3 regions of the Neobacillus sp. NPDC097160 genome follow, and region 2 is predicted to be linked to each of the others. Evidence: predicted binding sites of a transcription regulator. Region 2 holds the regulator's gene; each other region holds the start of a gene.
The links. The regulator Rex, encoded in region 2, represses fermentation and respiration genes when NADH is low (regulators of the CRP and FNR family bind a similar motif). The targets are predictions, from matches to a motif close to TTGTGAAATATTTCACAA.
Positions count from the first base shown of each region.

Region 1 (5,850 bases), on a different contig from region 2:
ACTGGAGTTGGGTTATGAACGAAAGTACGGTAGGCCCGAAGATGATTATTACTTACAGGAATTTATCTTTAACATTAATACGATTCCACAGAGTGATTTTGAAAAAGAAATACTGAAATATGTCGACATTGAAAAATACCTTCGCTGGATTGCCGGGATTATTTTCACCTCAAATTATGATGGTTTTGTTCATAATTATGCCCTTTATTGGAATGGGGATAGCGGTTTATTCGAAGTCATTCCTTGGGATTATGATGCAACGTGGGGACGTGATGTAAATGGAAAGGTGATGGAAGCGAATTATGTCCCGATTGATGGGTTCAACACATTAACAGCGAGGCTATTAGATGTAGAGCAGTTTCGAAAACGCTATCTGAACCTGCTCGAAGAAATAATGAACCATCAATTTACAACAGAATTTATGATGCCTAAGGTTGAACAACTGTTACAACTGGTCCGGCCGCATGTGTTACAGGATCCCTATAAAAAACTAAATATAGAAGACTTTGATAAAGAGTACGAAGTAATCTCCAATTATATAGTGGAAAGAAGAATGTACTTACAAAGAAAATTAACAAAATTGGAATAGAAATAGAAGGAAACCAAAACTAAAAGATGCCTGATTGGCATCTTTTAGTTTTTAGATCGTTTTCCAAGAAAAAGAACTATCTTCTAATAGGTCTCCATAGGTTACCATCCAAAATATATCCTTCTACTTCAAAATTATCATTTGGTGTTGCGCTCCAGCCAAAGTTGTCTTGTCTGCTATTGTTCAACCGTGAACGATTACAGCATCTGGACCCGCTACGTCTTGATGTATTTTTTCTTGAAGTATTTTTTCTAGAAGTATTTCTTCTTGAAGTATTTCTTCTTGAAGTATTTTTTCTTGAAGTGTTTCTTCTGGAAGTATTCCTTCTTGAAGTATTTCTTCTGGAGGTATTGCGTCTAGAAGTAACCCTTACGGAAGTAGGGCGATTTCTAGAAGTATTGCGTCTAGAAGTAACCCTCACGGAAGTAGAGCGATTTCTAGAGGTATTGCGTCTAGAACTAACCCTCACGGAAGTAGGGCGATTTCTGGAAGTATTCCGTCTAGAAGTAACCACCACGGAAGTAGGGCGATTTCTAGAAGTATTCCGTCTAGAAGTAACCCCAACCCTCTCGGAAGTAGGGCGATTTCTGGAAGTATTCTGTCTAGAAGTAACCCTCACGGAAGTAGGGCGTTTTCTAGAAGTGTTTCTGCGACCGGTATTTTGGTGCGTTGATTTTGAAGAAATTCTCCGTGAAGTTTTTCGATGTTTAGGTGGTTTTGGTCCATGATGTCTTTTGTGATGTGTTCTCTTTTTTGATCCTGGGTCATTAAACATATGTTTTCCATGACGGGATCTTTTGACTTCCTCTGCAGCATTTCGAATATCCTCTGAAGAAAATTGTCTCATTTTTTCACCTCTTATTATTCTTGAAAAGGGAGGACGCCGACAATAACCAATATGTTTTAGCTCGTCTCCTATTCTCCTATTAATCTACGTAGGTGTAGTTCAATTTGTATAGGGGAATTGCTCAATATAAAAAAAGATTGTCCAAAAACAACGTAAAAATAGTGCCAGACTTAAAAAGGGTGTCAGGCACCATTGGGTTTTACAGATTGAATGAGTCTAACTCTTTCCAGGTAAGAAAATTTAATAATTTAAAGGATTTTGTCAAAACAGTGGTGAAATTATAAAGTGAATTTTCAAAAAAGTAAAAGGAGTTGATTATAATGTTTACACCCTTAACCCCACTTGATTGGAAGCGGAGAGCGATCAAATATTATCCTCAAAAAACGGCTGTGATCGATGGCGAGAAAGAATTTACATATCAAGAATTTGGACAGCGTGTTGATCAGCTTTCTGCTGCGTTACTTCATGCTGGAGTAGAAGAAGGGGACCATGTGGCAGTGATGCTGCCTAACACCCATTATATGTTGGAATGCTTCTATGGTATTTGCCAGCTTGGTGCGGTAATGGTTCCGTTAAATTACCGTCTTATTGCAGATGATTTGGAGTACATTATCCGTCACAGTGACTCGAAAATGCTAATTGTAGACGAGGAATTTACTGCTCCGATTGAGGAAATGGTTGATCGACTTTCCTTAGAACAAATCATTATTGTGTCTGTACCAGGACATCAAACGTCATTAAACGGTGTTGAGTATGAGGATTTTCTTCAGCATGCTCCCCAAAATGCCGATTTACCGAAGGTGGAAATCGATGAAAATCAGCTTCTAACATTAAATTATACAAGTGGAACCACTTCAAATCCAAAAGGTGTTATGTTAACCCATCGTGGGAATTATCTAAATGCTGCTAATTTCTTATATCATCTAAATGTAAAACCCGATGATGTGTATCTTCATACATTACCGATGTTCCATGCAAATGGCTGGGGCGGTGTCTGGGCGATTACGGCGGCCGGGGGCACCCATGTATGTTTGCGAAAGGTTGATCCGCCATTAATTCTCGAGTTATTTGAACAGAAAAATATTTCACTGTTATGTGGTGCCCCGACTGTTGTGAATATGCTAGTAAATGATCCAAAAGCGAAGGAAGTTGAAATTAAGACGAGCCCTCGCATGGCCACAGCTGGAGCTCCGCCGGCAGCGGCTCTAATTCAAAAGGCACAGGAAATTCTGGGCTTAAATATGATTCACGTATATGGTTTGACGGAAACCTCTCCATTCATCCTTTATTGCGAGTGGAAAAAAGAGTTTGATGCAAAATCGTCCAATGAACAAGCAGCTATTAAGGCAAGACAAGGAATTGAACTTGCCTTTAATGGGGAAACAAAGGTCGTTCATCAAGATGGTGAGGAAGTGGCATGGAATGGGAGAGAGCTTGGAGAAATCGTTACCCGCGGTAATGTTGTGATGGCGGGCTATTACAAGGATCCACAAACAACAGCGGCTGCCGTAAGGGATGGATGGTTCCACACCGGCGATTTGGCTGTCACACATCCTGATGGGTTCATCGAAATTCAAGACCGTGCCAAGGATTTGATCATATCTGGTGGAGAAAATATTTCTTCTACAGAAGTGGAAGGTGTTTTGTATAAACATCCGGCTGTTTTGGAGACTGCCGTCATCGCCATTCCTGATGAAAAGTGGGGCGAGGTTCCACAGGCGATCATCGTGTTGCAGCCCGGTGCAAACGTGACGGAAGAAGAAATTATTCAATTTTGCCGTGCGAACATGGCCCACTTTAAAGCACCAAAAGCTGTTGAGTTTGTGGAAGCTTTACCAAAAACAGCTACTGGAAAACTACAAAAATATCGTTTACGGGAAATGTATTGGAAAGGCCCGAAGAAGGTAAATTAACAGGAGAATTTTAATGAAAGGGCAGTGATGATAAACGTCACTGCCCTTTTTCAATTTTATCTTTCATTTCAGGCGTTCTTAAAGTTTTCACATTTAAAATCGTACTAATGATGTATATCACAAACAACCACTTTTTGAAGTGATAAGTTAGTAATGAGAAATTTATTCGAAAGTTTGTAGCAACAATGAAGGAGAATCCTTATATGAGTGAATTCATTAATAACCGTGAACAACTAACGACTAAAAATACTGATCGCATAACAATATTAAAGCAAATTTTTCAAGACCCTCATAACGGCAGAAATCTAGATGTGGTAAAGGCACATTTCGATGCCTTTATAGGAAAAATAACCGTTGATGAAATTTCCCAGCTCCAGCATGATTTTGGTGAAGGGATCTCTACTGCTGAACTACAGCGCTTGTACTCCCAGCACTCAGCCCTTTTTAATGGCTCAATCGAAAAAGAGAGCTACAAAACAATAAGGCCAGAAGATCAGCCGGGACATCCGATTCATACCTTTAAGCTTGAAAATCAAGAAATTGAAAAATTACTTAAAACGAAAATTCAAATTCACTTATGGCAAAAAGTTTTTTTAGATAGCTTATGAGATAACTCTATCTCTAAAAAAAATCTATCTTTTCACCTATCACCTTGTTATAATTGATAACAAGTGAAAATACTGGGTGAAGGCGCCTTACAAGTTAAGTCATTCTATTGGCTTATACGAGTAGGGCGCCTTTTTGTCGTTTACTGCATCCATTAATGCAAGCGCTTTCCAGTAAGTGAATTCAACACGATAGAAAGGATCTTCAATAATGAGGAGGGAAGAATCTATGTTTACATGTACGGTAAAAAATATAAGGTTCCAGTTTCATTCGATTCAGGAGGTCTTAGCAAAGGCAAGTGAAGAAAAATCAGGGGATAAAATGGCGGGAATTGCTGCTCAGTCTTATCTGGAGCGCATGGCAGCAAAAGTCGTTTTAAGTGAGCTCACACTGAAGGAGATTTATGAGAATCCTGTTATTCCGTATGAACAGGATGAGGTAACAAGAATTATTTATGATGATCTTAATCAATATATATATCAAGAATTAGCCAATTGGTCAATTGGAGAATTAAGAGAATTTATCTTATCACACAAAACAAATGCATCTGATTTATTCCGAATTAGCAAGGGATTAACAAGTGAGATGATTTCGGGTGTGGCAAAACTAATGTCAAGCATCGACTTAGTGATGGCCGCACAAAAAATCAGACCTACTGCTCATTGTAATACAACGATTGGTGAACAAGGCCGTTTGGCATTTCGCTGCCAGCCAAACCACCCGAGCGATAACCCTGAAGGAATTTTAGCATCAATGAAAGAAGGGTTATCATTTGGTTCCGGTGATGCAGTGATCGGTGTAAACCCGAATAATGATAGCGTTGAGTCCGTTTCACGGATATTACATATGACACATGATTTTATCCGAAAATGGGAAATTCCGACGCAAAACTGTGTCCTAGCTCATATTACAACACAAATGCAAGCCTTGAGAAAAGGGGCGCCTATTGGCCTTATGTTCCAAAGCCTTGCTGGGACACAAGCTGCTAATAATGATTTCGGTGTTTCAAGGGCCATTTTGGATGAGGCATATGAACTTATGGCCAAATATGGTACCTCTGCGGGACCGAATCAGCTTTATTTTGAAACAGGGCAAGGATCGGAAGTGTCACTTAATGCCCATCATGGGATTGATATGCAGACACTTGAAGCTAGAACCTATGGCTATGCACGTCACTGGAAACCGTTTATGGTTAATAATGTTTCAGGCTTCATAGGACCGGAAACAATTTATGATGGTAAACAAGTAATTCGCGCGGATCTAGAGGATCTTTTTATGGGAAAATTACATGGACTTCCAATGGGGATTGCCCCAACCTATACGAACCATATGCAAGCTGACCAAAATGATCAGGAAATTGCCGGTATGCTGACTGCTCTTGCCGGTGCAAACTTCTATATGGGTGTACCAGGCGGGGATGATGTCATGCTTAGCTATCAAGATACAAGCTATCATGATGATGCAAGCTTAAGAGAGATGCTTGGTCTTCGTCCATTAAGGGAGTTTGAACAGTGGTTGGAGAAAATGGGCATTATGGAAAATGGCCGCCTTACCGAGCGAGCTGGAGATTTATCCATTTTTAAATAAGGAAGGAGGAATTCAATAATGGATATACAAGCTATTGTTAAACAAGTGCTGGAGGAATTAGGGAAAACAGAACTAAAAAATGTAAGGCCGTCAACAACACCGATTTACCAGGAAAAGGTAGAAAAAATGATTCGGAGTATAGTATACGAAAAAGAAAAGGTCGTAAGAGTAAACAGTCCAATGGATGGTGAAATAATTGAAAAGGTACAATCAATAACACCTGCAAGAATTGGAATTGGACGGACAGGAACTCGCATGAAGACAAGGGAATACCTTGATTTCCGCATCGATCATGCTGCAGCGCAAGA
Region 1 covers NZ_JBIWDU010000007.1:247,469-253,318, reverse strand. The annotation lists gene ACIQXV_RS12520 (CotH kinase family protein) at 1-589, shown strand, start outside; gene ACIQXV_RS12515 (hypothetical protein) at 616-1,317, shown strand; partial or broken gene ACIQXV_RS12510 (hypothetical protein) at 1,362-1,436, opposite strand; gene ACIQXV_RS12505 (long-chain-fatty-acid--CoA ligase) at 1,757-3,349, shown strand; gene ACIQXV_RS12500 (DUF438 domain-containing protein) at 3,553-3,957, shown strand; gene ACIQXV_RS12495 (ethanolamine ammonia-lyase subunit EutB) at 4,184-5,542, shown strand; gene eutC (ethanolamine ammonia-lyase subunit EutC) at 5,561-5,850, shown strand, end outside.
Region 1: a site for Rex is predicted at 3,425-3,442, ahead of ACIQXV_RS12500 (DUF438 domain-containing protein). Genes of this name have one in related genera too.

Region 2 (5,850 bases):
GGCAAGTGCTGGCAGTTTTTTAATAATCGTTTTTAACAGTGTCGATTTACCGATTCCATTGGGACCAACAAGGGCAATACTTTCCCCTTTATAGGCGCGAAAGGTGATATCCTCAGAAACCTTGTCACCATCATAACCAACTTCTAGTGAGTCTACCGTTAGAACGTCATTCCCGCTTTGTTTTTCAATTTCAAACGAGAACGTCGCAGACTTTTCGTCACCAAGCGGACGGTCCATAATCTCCATTTTTTCAAGCTTTTTCCGGCGGCTTTGTGCTCGTTTTGTCGTCGAGGCCCGCGCTAAATTCCGTTGGATAAAGTCCTTTAGGTTATCGACTTCTTGCTGCTGCTTTTCATAAAGTTTTATGTCGCGCTCATAATTAGCGGCTTTTTGTTCAAGGTAAGAACTATAATTACCCGTAAACCGCGCGATTTGCTTTCGTGATACCTCATAGACCTGTGTAACAACCTTATCTAAAAAATAGCGGTCATGGGAAACAATTAAAATCGCGCCATCATAGCCCTGCAAGTATTGCTCGAGCCATGATAGGGTATCAATATCCAGATGGTTTGTGGGCTCGTCCAGAATTAAGATATCGGGTCTCGTTAACAGCAGCTTGCCAAGGGCTAGCCGGGTTTTCTGTCCGCCGCTTAAACTAGAAATCATTAGGGAACTTTCGAGAAAATTTAACCCATGCAGGACGGAGCGCATATCTGCTTCGTATTGATAGCCTCCCTGTTCCTTAAATTGCACTTGGAGCTGATCATATTCTTTTATAATTCTCTCGTATTTCACCGTGTTTTCGAACACATTAGGATCGGCCATTTGCACTTCCAGATTGCGCAGTGATTTTTCCATCGTGCGAAGCGGTTCGAAGACAGTCAACATTTCTTCCCAAATGGACAAATTAGATTCAAGGCCGGTATTTTGCGCTAAATAGCCGATCGTCACTTCTTTTGGCTTGATAATCTCACCGCCATCATGTGACAAGTGGCCGGCAATAATCTTCAATAATGTCGATTTTCCAGCGCCGTTTCGACCGACGAGGGCAACTCGGTCCCGCGTTTGTAATTCTAGCTTTATATTCGATAAAATAAGGTCAGCGCCATAATATTTTTGTAGTTGATTAACCTGCAACAAAATCATCTTTATTCACCTCTGTACATACTAGTAGTGTACCGTATAAAGGGAATGTCGGCAATAAAGCGCTAGTCTTTCAGTATCAGGCGATGTCTTTACTCAGATAAAAAAGTTCAAAGTTTCACACACATAAAAGGAAAAATAGTGTATTATTTTTGGATAGGAGGATATTTTTTATGGTAGAATTTACTCATTTTAATAAAGAAGGCAGAGCAAAGATGGTCGATGTCAGCGACAAACTGGAAACGGCACGTACCGCTCTGGCTCATTCCAGCATAACGGTTAGTAAAGAAATTTTTGAAAAAATAACCAATCATGACATGAAAAAAGGTGATGTTTTAGCAGTAGCTCAGGTTGCGGCAGTCATGGCGGCTAAAAAGACTTGGGATCTCATTCCGATGTGTCATCCAATTCCCTTAACAGGGGTAAATATCTCCTTTTCATGGGAAAAGGGTCAGCAAGAAAATTATCAATTACAAATTGCTGCAGCGGTTAAAACAAAAGGGAACACGGGTGTGGAAATGGAAGCGTTAACAGCCGCTTCAGCTTGTGCTTTAACCGTCTATGATATGTGTAAAGCAGTCGATAAAGGCATGGTCATTGGACCGACCTATTTAGTTGAGAAAACGGGCGGAAAAAATGGTGACTTTAAGCGAACTGAACAAGTGAAATGATCGTTAACTAAAATTTAAAGGGGTGTGGGAGATTATGAGTAATGAAACGATGAAGATACCACAGGCGACAGCCAAACGGCTGCCCCTCTATTATCGATTTTTAAAAAACCTGCATACTTCCGGCAAGCAAAGGGTCTCATCTGCGGAATTAAGTGAAGCGGTTAAGGTCGATTCGGCAACGATTCGCCGCGATTTTTCGTATTTCGGTGCATTAGGGAAAAAAGGCTATGGGTACAATGTCAATTACTTACTAACCTTCTTTCGTAAAACACTCGACCAGGATGAATTAACAAAGGTTGCGTTAATTGGCGTAGGTAATCTTGGTACGGCCTTTTTAAACTATAATTTTTTAAAAAATAATAACACAAAAATAGAATGTGCTTTCGATGTCGATCCGGCAAAAATGGGAACCAAAATCCGCGAGGTACCGGTTTACAATATGGATGAATTGGAAAAGGTGCTGACGGATGCACAAATATCAGTTGCGATTCTAACCGTTCCGGCTCCCGTAGCACAGATGATTACCGACCGACTTGTGAAAGCTGATGTGAAAGGGATATTAAACTTTACCCCGGCAAGATTAAATGTCCCTCCGTCCATTCGGGTTCATCATATCGACTTAGCAGTAGAACTGCAATCACTCATTTACTTTTTAAAGCATTATCCGACAGAGACAGAGGAAATAGAAGAATAAGTTGAAGTGGGTTATTCACAGAAAGTGGTGAATAGCCCTTTTTTTATTTTCAGTCTTTACATGCGTAACAGTGTTATGTTACATTATAAGACAGAAAGGGGTTTTTACTAATGAGCGAGGAGTTAATTTCTAAAAAGGATTTATTGGATATGGCAGGGATTTCGTACGGACAGCTATATCGCTGGAAACGAAAGGATCTCATTCCAGAGGAATGGTTTGTTCGAAAGTCAACGTTTACGGGCCAGGAAACATTTTTTCCAAAAGAAAAGATCTTAGAACGGATCGACAAGATTCAGACGATGAAAGAGAATCTTTCCTTGGATGAACTGGCAGATATGTTTTCTCCTAATGTAACAGAGTTACATTTCACTAATGATGAACTAGTAAAACGTAACATTGTTTCGGGTGCGGTTATGGACTTATATCTTGAGCATGAAAAGGGCGGATCACATTTTGATTTTTCAAGAATTCTTGAAGTCTATGTATTAGAGAAGCTGCTGCAATCCGGGGAAATTAACCTAGATGAAGGGAAAATGCTGCTTCAAGTCGTAAAGGATAATAGGGGATTAATCAAACAGAAAAACGGGGAAATCGTGCTGACAAGAAAATTGGGGGTTTCATCGTGCTTTTTACTCATAAATACGGAGGAAATAAAGTTTGAACAGGGAACGAAAATCGTTGTGCAGCTTTCTCTTGTGAAATGTATGGAAGAGATGAAAGCGAAACTATTATAAAGGAGAATGACCATGGATACGAAAAAAAGGGGAGACCTGAATCTTAACGGCTTTGGGTCAGCAAACGGCGGGGAATTTCACCATGTAACTATCAATGGAAAAGGAACAGTTAACAGCGATATAGAGTGTGTAGTATTTGAATGTCATGGTTCGGGTATGGTCAACGGGAATGTCATGACGAATAAAGCGAAGGTTAACGGAAACGGAAAAATTAAAGGGAATCTCGAATGCAAAATGTTAACAGTGGATGGAACAGCGAAAATTGAAAATAACCTCTATGTGGATCATTTCAAGGTGGCGGGAAAAGCGACTATCGGTGGAAGGGTAAAGGCAGAGGAAATCAAAATTAAAGGCAGGCTTACGGTCGAAGGGGATTGTGAAGCCGAAACGTTTAATGCGGAATCCATATTTAGGATTGGCGGGCTTTTAAATGCTGATCACGTGGATATTAAAATTTTCGGAGAGTGTAAGGCAAAGGAAATAGGCGGGCAAACGATTCTCGTTACACACAAAGCCCCATTAATGGGATTATTCAAGACTTTTATGCAAACACAGTTGGAAACAGAATGTATCGAAGGGGACAAAATTGAATTGGAAAATACAAAGGCAGCTGTTGTCCGTGGCAATCATATTACGATCGGGGCTAAATGTGAAATTGGTCTCGTGGAATATACAGGCGAGCTTACAGTAGATAAAAAGGCCATTGTAAAAGAGTCCAGAAAAGTGTAAAAGGGGGAAATAGAAATGAAAAAGGGTCAAAATCTGACGGTAAATGGATCGGGCAATTACCCAGGCGGCAGTTACGATAAGGTAAGCATCCGCGGAGAAGGGACGATTGAAAGTAATGTCGAATGCACATCGTTTCATGTTTACGGAACGAGTGAGACATTGGCGGATGTGAAAGCAGGATCGGTAAAAGTGATCGGTGAATCGGAAGTAAAGGGGGATATGGAGTCTGGTGACATGCTGGTGATGGGGACGCTGTCCATCGATGGAAAGGCTGCATTGAAAAAAATGAAGATTCTTGGCACGCTTGAGGTGGGTGAGCAGCTTTACGGCGAAGTGGCAAATATTAAGGGCAGTATTTCCGTGGGCGGTGATGTCGAATATGAGAAATTCGAGTTAAGTGGCGGATTCGAAATCAAAGGTCTCCTAAATGCGGACACGATCAATATTGGCTTGCGTTTTGGCGACAGCACGGCAGAGGAGATCGGCGGTGAGAAAATCACGATTAAAAGAAAAACGGCACTGCTTCCGTTTGTAAAGGATGAGGGATCACTTGTTGTGAAGGTGATTGAAGGGGATGAGGTTTTTCTTGAAAATACGAAGGCGGATATCATCAGGGGAAACCTTGTCAAAATCGGCTCAGGCTGTCAAATTGGCCGGGTAGAATATTCGACAGATTTTATCCAGGATAAGAATTCAACTGTGAAAATGTCGGAAAAGATATAGAGGGGGATTTATGGTAGCGAAGGAAAGTAAATTAGGGTTGGTTGTTGCAGGGTTATTATTGAGTATATTGATGGCATCGATGGATAACACGATTGTGGTTACGGCAATGGGGACGATTGTCGGTGATCTTGGCGGGTTGGAGAGCTTTGTCTGGGTAGTTTCAGCCTACATGGTGGCGGAAATGGCGGGGATGCCGATTTTCGGTAAGTTATCAGATATGTATGGGAGGAAACGATTCTTTATTTTTGGATTACTATTGTTTATGGCAGGTTCGGTCCTATGCGGCACAGCGGAGACGATTACACAATTAAGCATTTACCGTGCTATTCAGGGGGTTGGCGGCGGCGCACTCGTGCCGATTGCGTTTACGATTATGTTCGACCTCTTTCCTCCTGAAAAGCGCGGGAAAATGGGCGGCTTGTTCGGCGCCGTTTTTGGGCTGTCGAGTATCTTTGGACCGTTATTAGGGGCTTATATTACTGACCATATCAGCTGGCATTGGATTTTCTATATTAATTTGCCGCTTGGGATTTTATCGCTGATTTTTATTGTCATTTCCTACAAAGAATCACCGGTACACCAAAAACAATCGATTGATTGGTGGGGTGCTGTGACCTTAATTGGAGCGGTTGTTTGTTTAATGTTCGCCCTTGAACTTGGCGGACAGAAATATGCTTGGGATTCTAGCGTTATTTTAAGTTTATTCACCGGATTTGCAGCACTATCTCTCCTTTTTTTATTCGTTGAAACAAAGGCGAAGGACCCAATCATTTCTTTTTCCATGTTTAAAAATCAACTGTTTGCCGGAAGTACGCTTGTTGGCTTGTTTTACGGGGCAGCGTTTATGGCGGCGACCGTTTATATTCCAATTTTTGTGCAAGGTGTTTATGGCGGAAGTGCCACCAATTCAGGGCTGATTTTATTGCCGATGATGCTGGGATCGGTCGTTACCGCACAAGTCGGCGGATTTTTGACGACAAAAATGAGTTACCGAAACATCATGTTTATATCGGGCTTTATTTTGATTGGCGGATTTTTGTTACTAAGCACGATAATGCCAGAAACTAGCAGGGCACTGCTGACCATCTATATGGTGGTGATTGGCTTAGGTGTTGGTTTCTCATTTTCTGTGTTAAGTATGGCGGCGATTCATCCA
Region 2 covers NZ_JBIWDU010000022.1:84,929-90,778, reverse strand. The annotation lists gene ACIQXV_RS25495 (ABC-F family ATP-binding cassette domain-containing protein) at 1-1,146, opposite strand, end outside; gene moaC (cyclic pyranopterin monophosphate synthase MoaC) at 1,317-1,814, shown strand; gene ACIQXV_RS25485 (redox-sensing transcriptional repressor Rex) at 1,849-2,508, shown strand; gene ACIQXV_RS25480 (YhbD family protein) at 2,619-3,242, shown strand; gene ACIQXV_RS25475 (polymer-forming cytoskeletal protein) at 3,255-3,971, shown strand; gene ACIQXV_RS25470 (cytoplasmic protein) at 3,987-4,694, shown strand; gene ACIQXV_RS25465 (MDR family MFS transporter) at 4,705-5,850, shown strand, end outside.

Region 3 (5,850 bases), on a different contig from region 2:
AATAGTTTTGGAACGTAATCGTTGCCATCGTCATGCTTTCATTTTGAACTTCGAGGCCCTCTTTCGCTTCAATCGCCTGGTGCAAGCCTTCGCTGTAACGGCGTCCTTTCATTAAACGCCCAGTAAACTGGTCAACAATGACAATTTCGCCTTCCTGCACGACATAATCGATATCGAGGTGCATGCTGACATTCGCTTTTAACGCCTGGTTAATATGATGGTTCAAGGTCACATGCGACATATCAAAAAGGTTTTCAATCCCGAAAGCTTTTTCAGCTTTGCTGATGCCTTCTTCTGTCAGCATAACGCCCTTCGTTTTTTCATCATACGTATAGTCGGTATCCTTTGTCAGCATCCGCACAAAGGCATTTGCTTGGATATAAAGAACAGCCGATTTTTGCGCTGAGCCGGAAATAATCAACGGGGTCCGAGCTTCGTCAATTAAAATCGAGTCAACCTCGTCAATAACCGCATAAAAAAGCGGGCGCTGGACCTTTTGCTCTTTATAAAGAACCATGTTATCACGAAGGTAATCGAAGCCAAATTCGTTATTTGTACCGTACGTAATATCGCAGGCATAGGCAGCTTGCTTTTCATCCTTATCCATGCTGTTCAAATTCAAGCCAACCGTAAGTCCTAAAAATTGATATAGTTCACCCATTTCGGTCGCGTCACGGCTTGCCAAGTATTCGTTGACCGTAACAACGTGAACACCTTTACCCGAGAGGGCATTTAAATAAACCGGCATGGTTGCGGTTAACGTTTTACCTTCCCCGGTCTTCATCTCGGAAATGTTCCCTTCATGGAGAGAAATACCCCCCATCAGTTGAACATGGTACGGATATAAGCCAAGCACACGTCGGGCTCCCTCGCGGACAACCGCAAATGCTTCAACAAGAAGGTCATCCAATGTTTCGCCCTTTTGATAACGGGCCTTAAACTCTTCTGTTTTTTCTCGAAGCTGATCGTCTGTTAACTTTTCTGTTTCAGCTGCAAGGACATCAATTTTCGCTGCAAGCTTGTCTAACCTTTTCAGCTCGCGTTTGTTCAGATCAAATACTTTATTTAAAATCCCCATCATCTGATGAACGCTCCTTTTTATCGAGACTAAAAAATCACTTTTTTAAAAATAAGAAAGTATAAATTTTGACTTTGAGAAATGTCCAGCTCCAGTGCCCTAGCGGCTAGTGTCCTTCGCTCTCCGCCCTACGATAAGTCAACATCGAATCGCCTCCGGCTCTTCGTGTTTCCTTTATTTCAGTTGGAGCGCTCCAGGCCATACGCCGCTGACCAGGGCGCTTGCGCTTTTCTTGTCAAAAATATTCGATAATTTCCCTTATCATCTTACCATTTCCACATTACAGTGACAACAATGGAAGCAAGGGAGCAAAAATTGTCATTCTACTATTATATATCAACGAACTTTTAAACCGTTATCGAATGTTCGATTTTTTGTCAAATATGACAGACTTATGGCATTTTATCTGAGAATACAATTCAGTCGAATGACATGGCAATAAAACTGAATATTGAATGAATGAATATCTGATATTTCGCATAAAGATACATTTATTTCTTTGTTTACACTATATGAATAGTAGTAATCTATCCCTTTAATAACAACGTTTTTATGTTGTTATTAGGGGAAAGCGGGACTTTTGTCTGTATGAAAAAATATTCACAAATTGTACATTGGAATATACTCTCACAATGTTAGATACTACCTTTAGAGAGGTTAATATGGAACATAAATAGAGAAAGAAACCAAAATGGGAAGGGTGAGTTAAGTGGCCATTTGGGGGAAAAAGAAAGATAAAGATAAAGATCCCGAAACGAGAGAAGATAGAAAAAAAGTTGGCCTGATTCGTGGACTATGGCAGAAATTCAGAGGTATAGACTGGAAGAACCCGGTTAACAGGTGGAAATTACTATTCGTGTCACTTGTTGGCTGTATCGTTGTTTTCGGCGGGGGATATGGAGTACTTTCCTTAACCAACTCGCCGTCATTCTGTGCTAGCTGTCATGAAATGGCACCAGAGTATTCAACGTATACAGCAAGCGCCCACAGCAACATTACATGCGTTCAATGTCATATCAAACCTGGGTTCGTCAATATGGTAACCCACAAAATGAAATCGATGAAAGAAGTGTACTACCATGTAACTGGAGTTCCTGAACAAATTGTTCAAACCGAAGAAGAAGCTATTTCAAATGAAAACTGTTTACAATGCCACTCCAAGAACCGCCTTGTCACAGCATCCGGTGACTTGAAGGTTAACCATAAAGGACATATCGAAGAAGGCATTCCTTGTATTTCCTGCCACGCAGGTGTTGTTCACGCTAAAATCGTTAGCCGTGGTATCAATACAGAAGAAGTCCGTGGACATTGGACAAAGGAAACTGCCGAAAAATTAATGGAAAAGAAATACTTGAGACCTAATATGGGATCATGTATTGACTGTCATGACAAAGTAAATAATGGCGAAAAGCCGTGGGAAGATGTTGCCTATAACGTCCCGCCAAATCCGGAGGAAATGGAGAAAAAACTCGAAGAAAAAACAAAAGAAGCATCAGGTGAAGCAGCAAAAGAGGGCGAAAGTAAAGAAGTAGACGCTGCTGTCCATGATGAAAAAACCCAAGCAATCATTTTACAAGCCATTGGTAAGCAGAAAAAGGATGCTAAGATTTCGATGGAATGTAAAACATGCCATAAACAAACAGAAATTCCTAAAACACATAAAAATGTCGATTGGAGCAATAATCACGGCACCACAGCAGTTAAAGACCTAGATAAATGTGTGAACTGTCACCAGGATTCTAAATGGGTTAGAGAAATTCCAAAAGAAGACATCATGTCCCTGCTAAAAATGGGTGATCAAAAGACAAAATATGTACCTAATATGACCCTTGTTAAAGAACAAGCAAGAACGAATAAATTCTGTAGCGCTTGTCACGCTGATCGTCCTGATAGTCATGGAGAAAGCAATCAATGGCTGACAAGTCATGCTGACAAAGCAAAAACAAATGAAATGAAAGCAGAATGCTTTGTCTGTCATGATCGTGAAAAACCAAAAGCTGACGCTGCTGAGCACAAAGCACCAACAGATGTTTATTGCCAATATTGCCATCGAACTGGCTTTAAAGACGATGTTAAAAACTAAGAGATCAAATCTGGGGGGACGCTTTTATGGATGAAGATCACAAACACGACCTGCCGGCCCCTCCTCGTTATCGTTATAAGTTAATCAAATTTGTGACTCTCGCACTGTTTTTTATCGTCGTTTTCCTCTCACTTGGGTTCTCTGGGCTAAAGGCAACCTCTAGCTCAGAGTTTTGCTCATCGTGTCATGAGATGAAACCTGAGGTCTTTACGTGGAAAGCCTCTACCCATAGTGAGGTGGATTGTGTAAACTGTCATACCGACCCAGGGATTAAGCAGATAGCGAAGGATAAAGCAGACGGAGTTATAAAGAATTTACGAAATGAAGAGGATACAACGGCAGCCATAATCCGCATGCCAAAAGAAATTCCTGATAGTGCATGTGAAAAATGTCATAATATTTCAACACGTGAATTTACACCATCAGGGGACATCATTATTCCCCACAAGCAGCATTCAGACAAAAAAATAAAATGTACACAGTGCCATAGCAGCGTTGCCCACGGCAAAATAGCCGATCGAAACATGACCTTTAAGACCGACTATGATAAATGGGACAGCAAGGTTGGAAAGGCAGCGATGGCGGATTTGAAATTTACCCGGCCAGCGATGGAAACATGCATGGATTGTCATATCGCAAGAAAAATTACAACGGAGTGCAGTGCCTGTCATACGACTGGGATGGTTCCAAAGAGCCATAAAAAAGCGGACTTTAAAACAAAAACACATGGCATCGTAGCCAAAACTGAATTAAAGGATTGCAATTCATGTCATAAGTACATGTCAACTGCACCACTGCAAGGATATGAGGAAGCTTCAACAGTTGATAAGTATTTAAATCAGGTAAATAGCGATAAAACCACTAAGAACGAGCACACATATGCAAAGGAAAATACATTTTGCCAAGCTTGCCATAAAATACGGCCAGAAAGCCATACGAAAACATTTATCGGTAATCATGGAACAGAGGCCGGTAAAAACGAACAAAAATGCTATACGTGTCACGACTCTAATAGAACAAATACATCGAGTAATAACACTGTGAATTGTTCAACCTGTCATCAGATGAAACATCTTACTAATTGGCGTAAAGGTCACCCTATTCCTGTCGATAATGTTAAGAGACCGGAAGCAAGATGCTATACCTGCCATGTCGAAAAAACCTGCACAAGTTGTCATAAAAATTAATTGTGAGGAGGGTACTTATGGAAGCACAAGAATTACCAATGATAGAAAAGCCTGAACCATCCAAGGAAACACGAACGAAAAAAAAGAATGACCACTTTACTAAACTACAGGGATTATCACTTATCATTGCTGCGTTGCTTATTAGCTTGATTGGCGGCTATTTTATCAGCGATAAATTTATTTGGACGAATAAAGACCAAAGCAGGATGGACGAACAAATTGCTTATTATGAAGGCTTAGTTAATAAAGAGCCAAATAAACCGGAACACCGAGTTAATCTTGGTTATGCTTATCATTTGAATGGCGAAAATGACGATGCCGTTAAACAATTATTAGTCGCAATTGATTTAGATAAAAAGAATGTTGGGGCATACTTCAACTTGGGACTTGTCTATAACGATGAGAAGCGCTATGACGATGCCCTTAAACAGTCTAAAAAGGCTGTTGAGCTGGCCCCAAAAGATTATAAGGGATATTTGTTAGAGGGAATGGTTTATCGCAAGCTAAAAATGTATACGGAAGCATTAACATCTCTACAAGAAGCAGATAAACTTATGCCAGTTAATAATGATATTATCTTTGAGATTGGGAGAGTTGCAGAGGATCAAGGAAAGGTTAAAGATGCCGAGGAACTTTATAAGAAGGCACTTAGCTATGACCCTCTATATAAACCAGCATCTGAAGCTTTAACAAGATTAGCAGCAAATAATAAAGATAACAACTAAAAGGAGATGACTAGAATTGAAAAAGTCCACTGTATATATTTGGATGAGTGCAATGGTTGTGCTTTCCGTAGCCCTATTCTCAGGCATCACCTTTTTGGATTTAGGGTCAACAATAAAACCAATTGTGGCCGCAGCGAATCCAGTTGGAGGGAAACCGGAATTTAGACAGTCTTTTTATGGAAGCTTTGAGGCCCCCCTTAATAAACCAATGGATGTTGCTAAGATTGGCGAGCTGATATATGTAACGGATACAAAGAATAATCAGGTACAGGTTTTTGACCAATCAGGAAATAATGTACTGAAATTTGGTAAAGCAGGAACAGAAAAAGGGCAGTTTCAATTTCCGTATGGCATAGCAGGCGATAAAAACGAAAATATCTACGTGGCTGACCTGTATAATGGGAACATTTCTATTTTTAGTCCAAAAGGAGAATTTATTAATTTCTTTCCGGATCAGGAAAAAATCATTAAAGCTCCTGGGGGGCTCAGAATCTACGATGATAAATTATATGTCACTGATATAAAAGAAAATAAGCTGTTTATCTTTAATCTAGATGGCAAAAAATTAATGGAAATCGGAGGTCCAGGGCAAGAAGAAGGCAAATTCATTGCTCCTAACGCAGTGGCAGTTGACAGAGACAATCAAATTTATGTAACTGACTCCGGAAATAATCGGGTTCAAATTTTTAATAAAGATGGGAAGTTTATTAAAATTATCAATGGTTCAGAAGATGGAAAGGGTTCACCTATATTCGTTAACCCAAGAGGGATAGCAGT
Region 3 covers NZ_JBIWDU010000014.1:22,841-28,690, forward strand. The annotation lists gene secA (preprotein translocase subunit SecA) at 1-1,081, opposite strand, end outside; gene ACIQXV_RS19285 (cytochrome c3 family protein) at 1,788-3,161, shown strand; gene ACIQXV_RS19290 (cytochrome c3 family protein) at 3,188-4,348, shown strand; gene ACIQXV_RS19295 (tetratricopeptide repeat protein) at 4,366-5,073, shown strand; gene ACIQXV_RS19300 (6-bladed beta-propeller) at 5,090-5,850, shown strand, end outside.
Region 3: a site for Rex is predicted at 1,667-1,684, ahead of ACIQXV_RS19285 (cytochrome c3 family protein). Genes of this name have one in related genera too.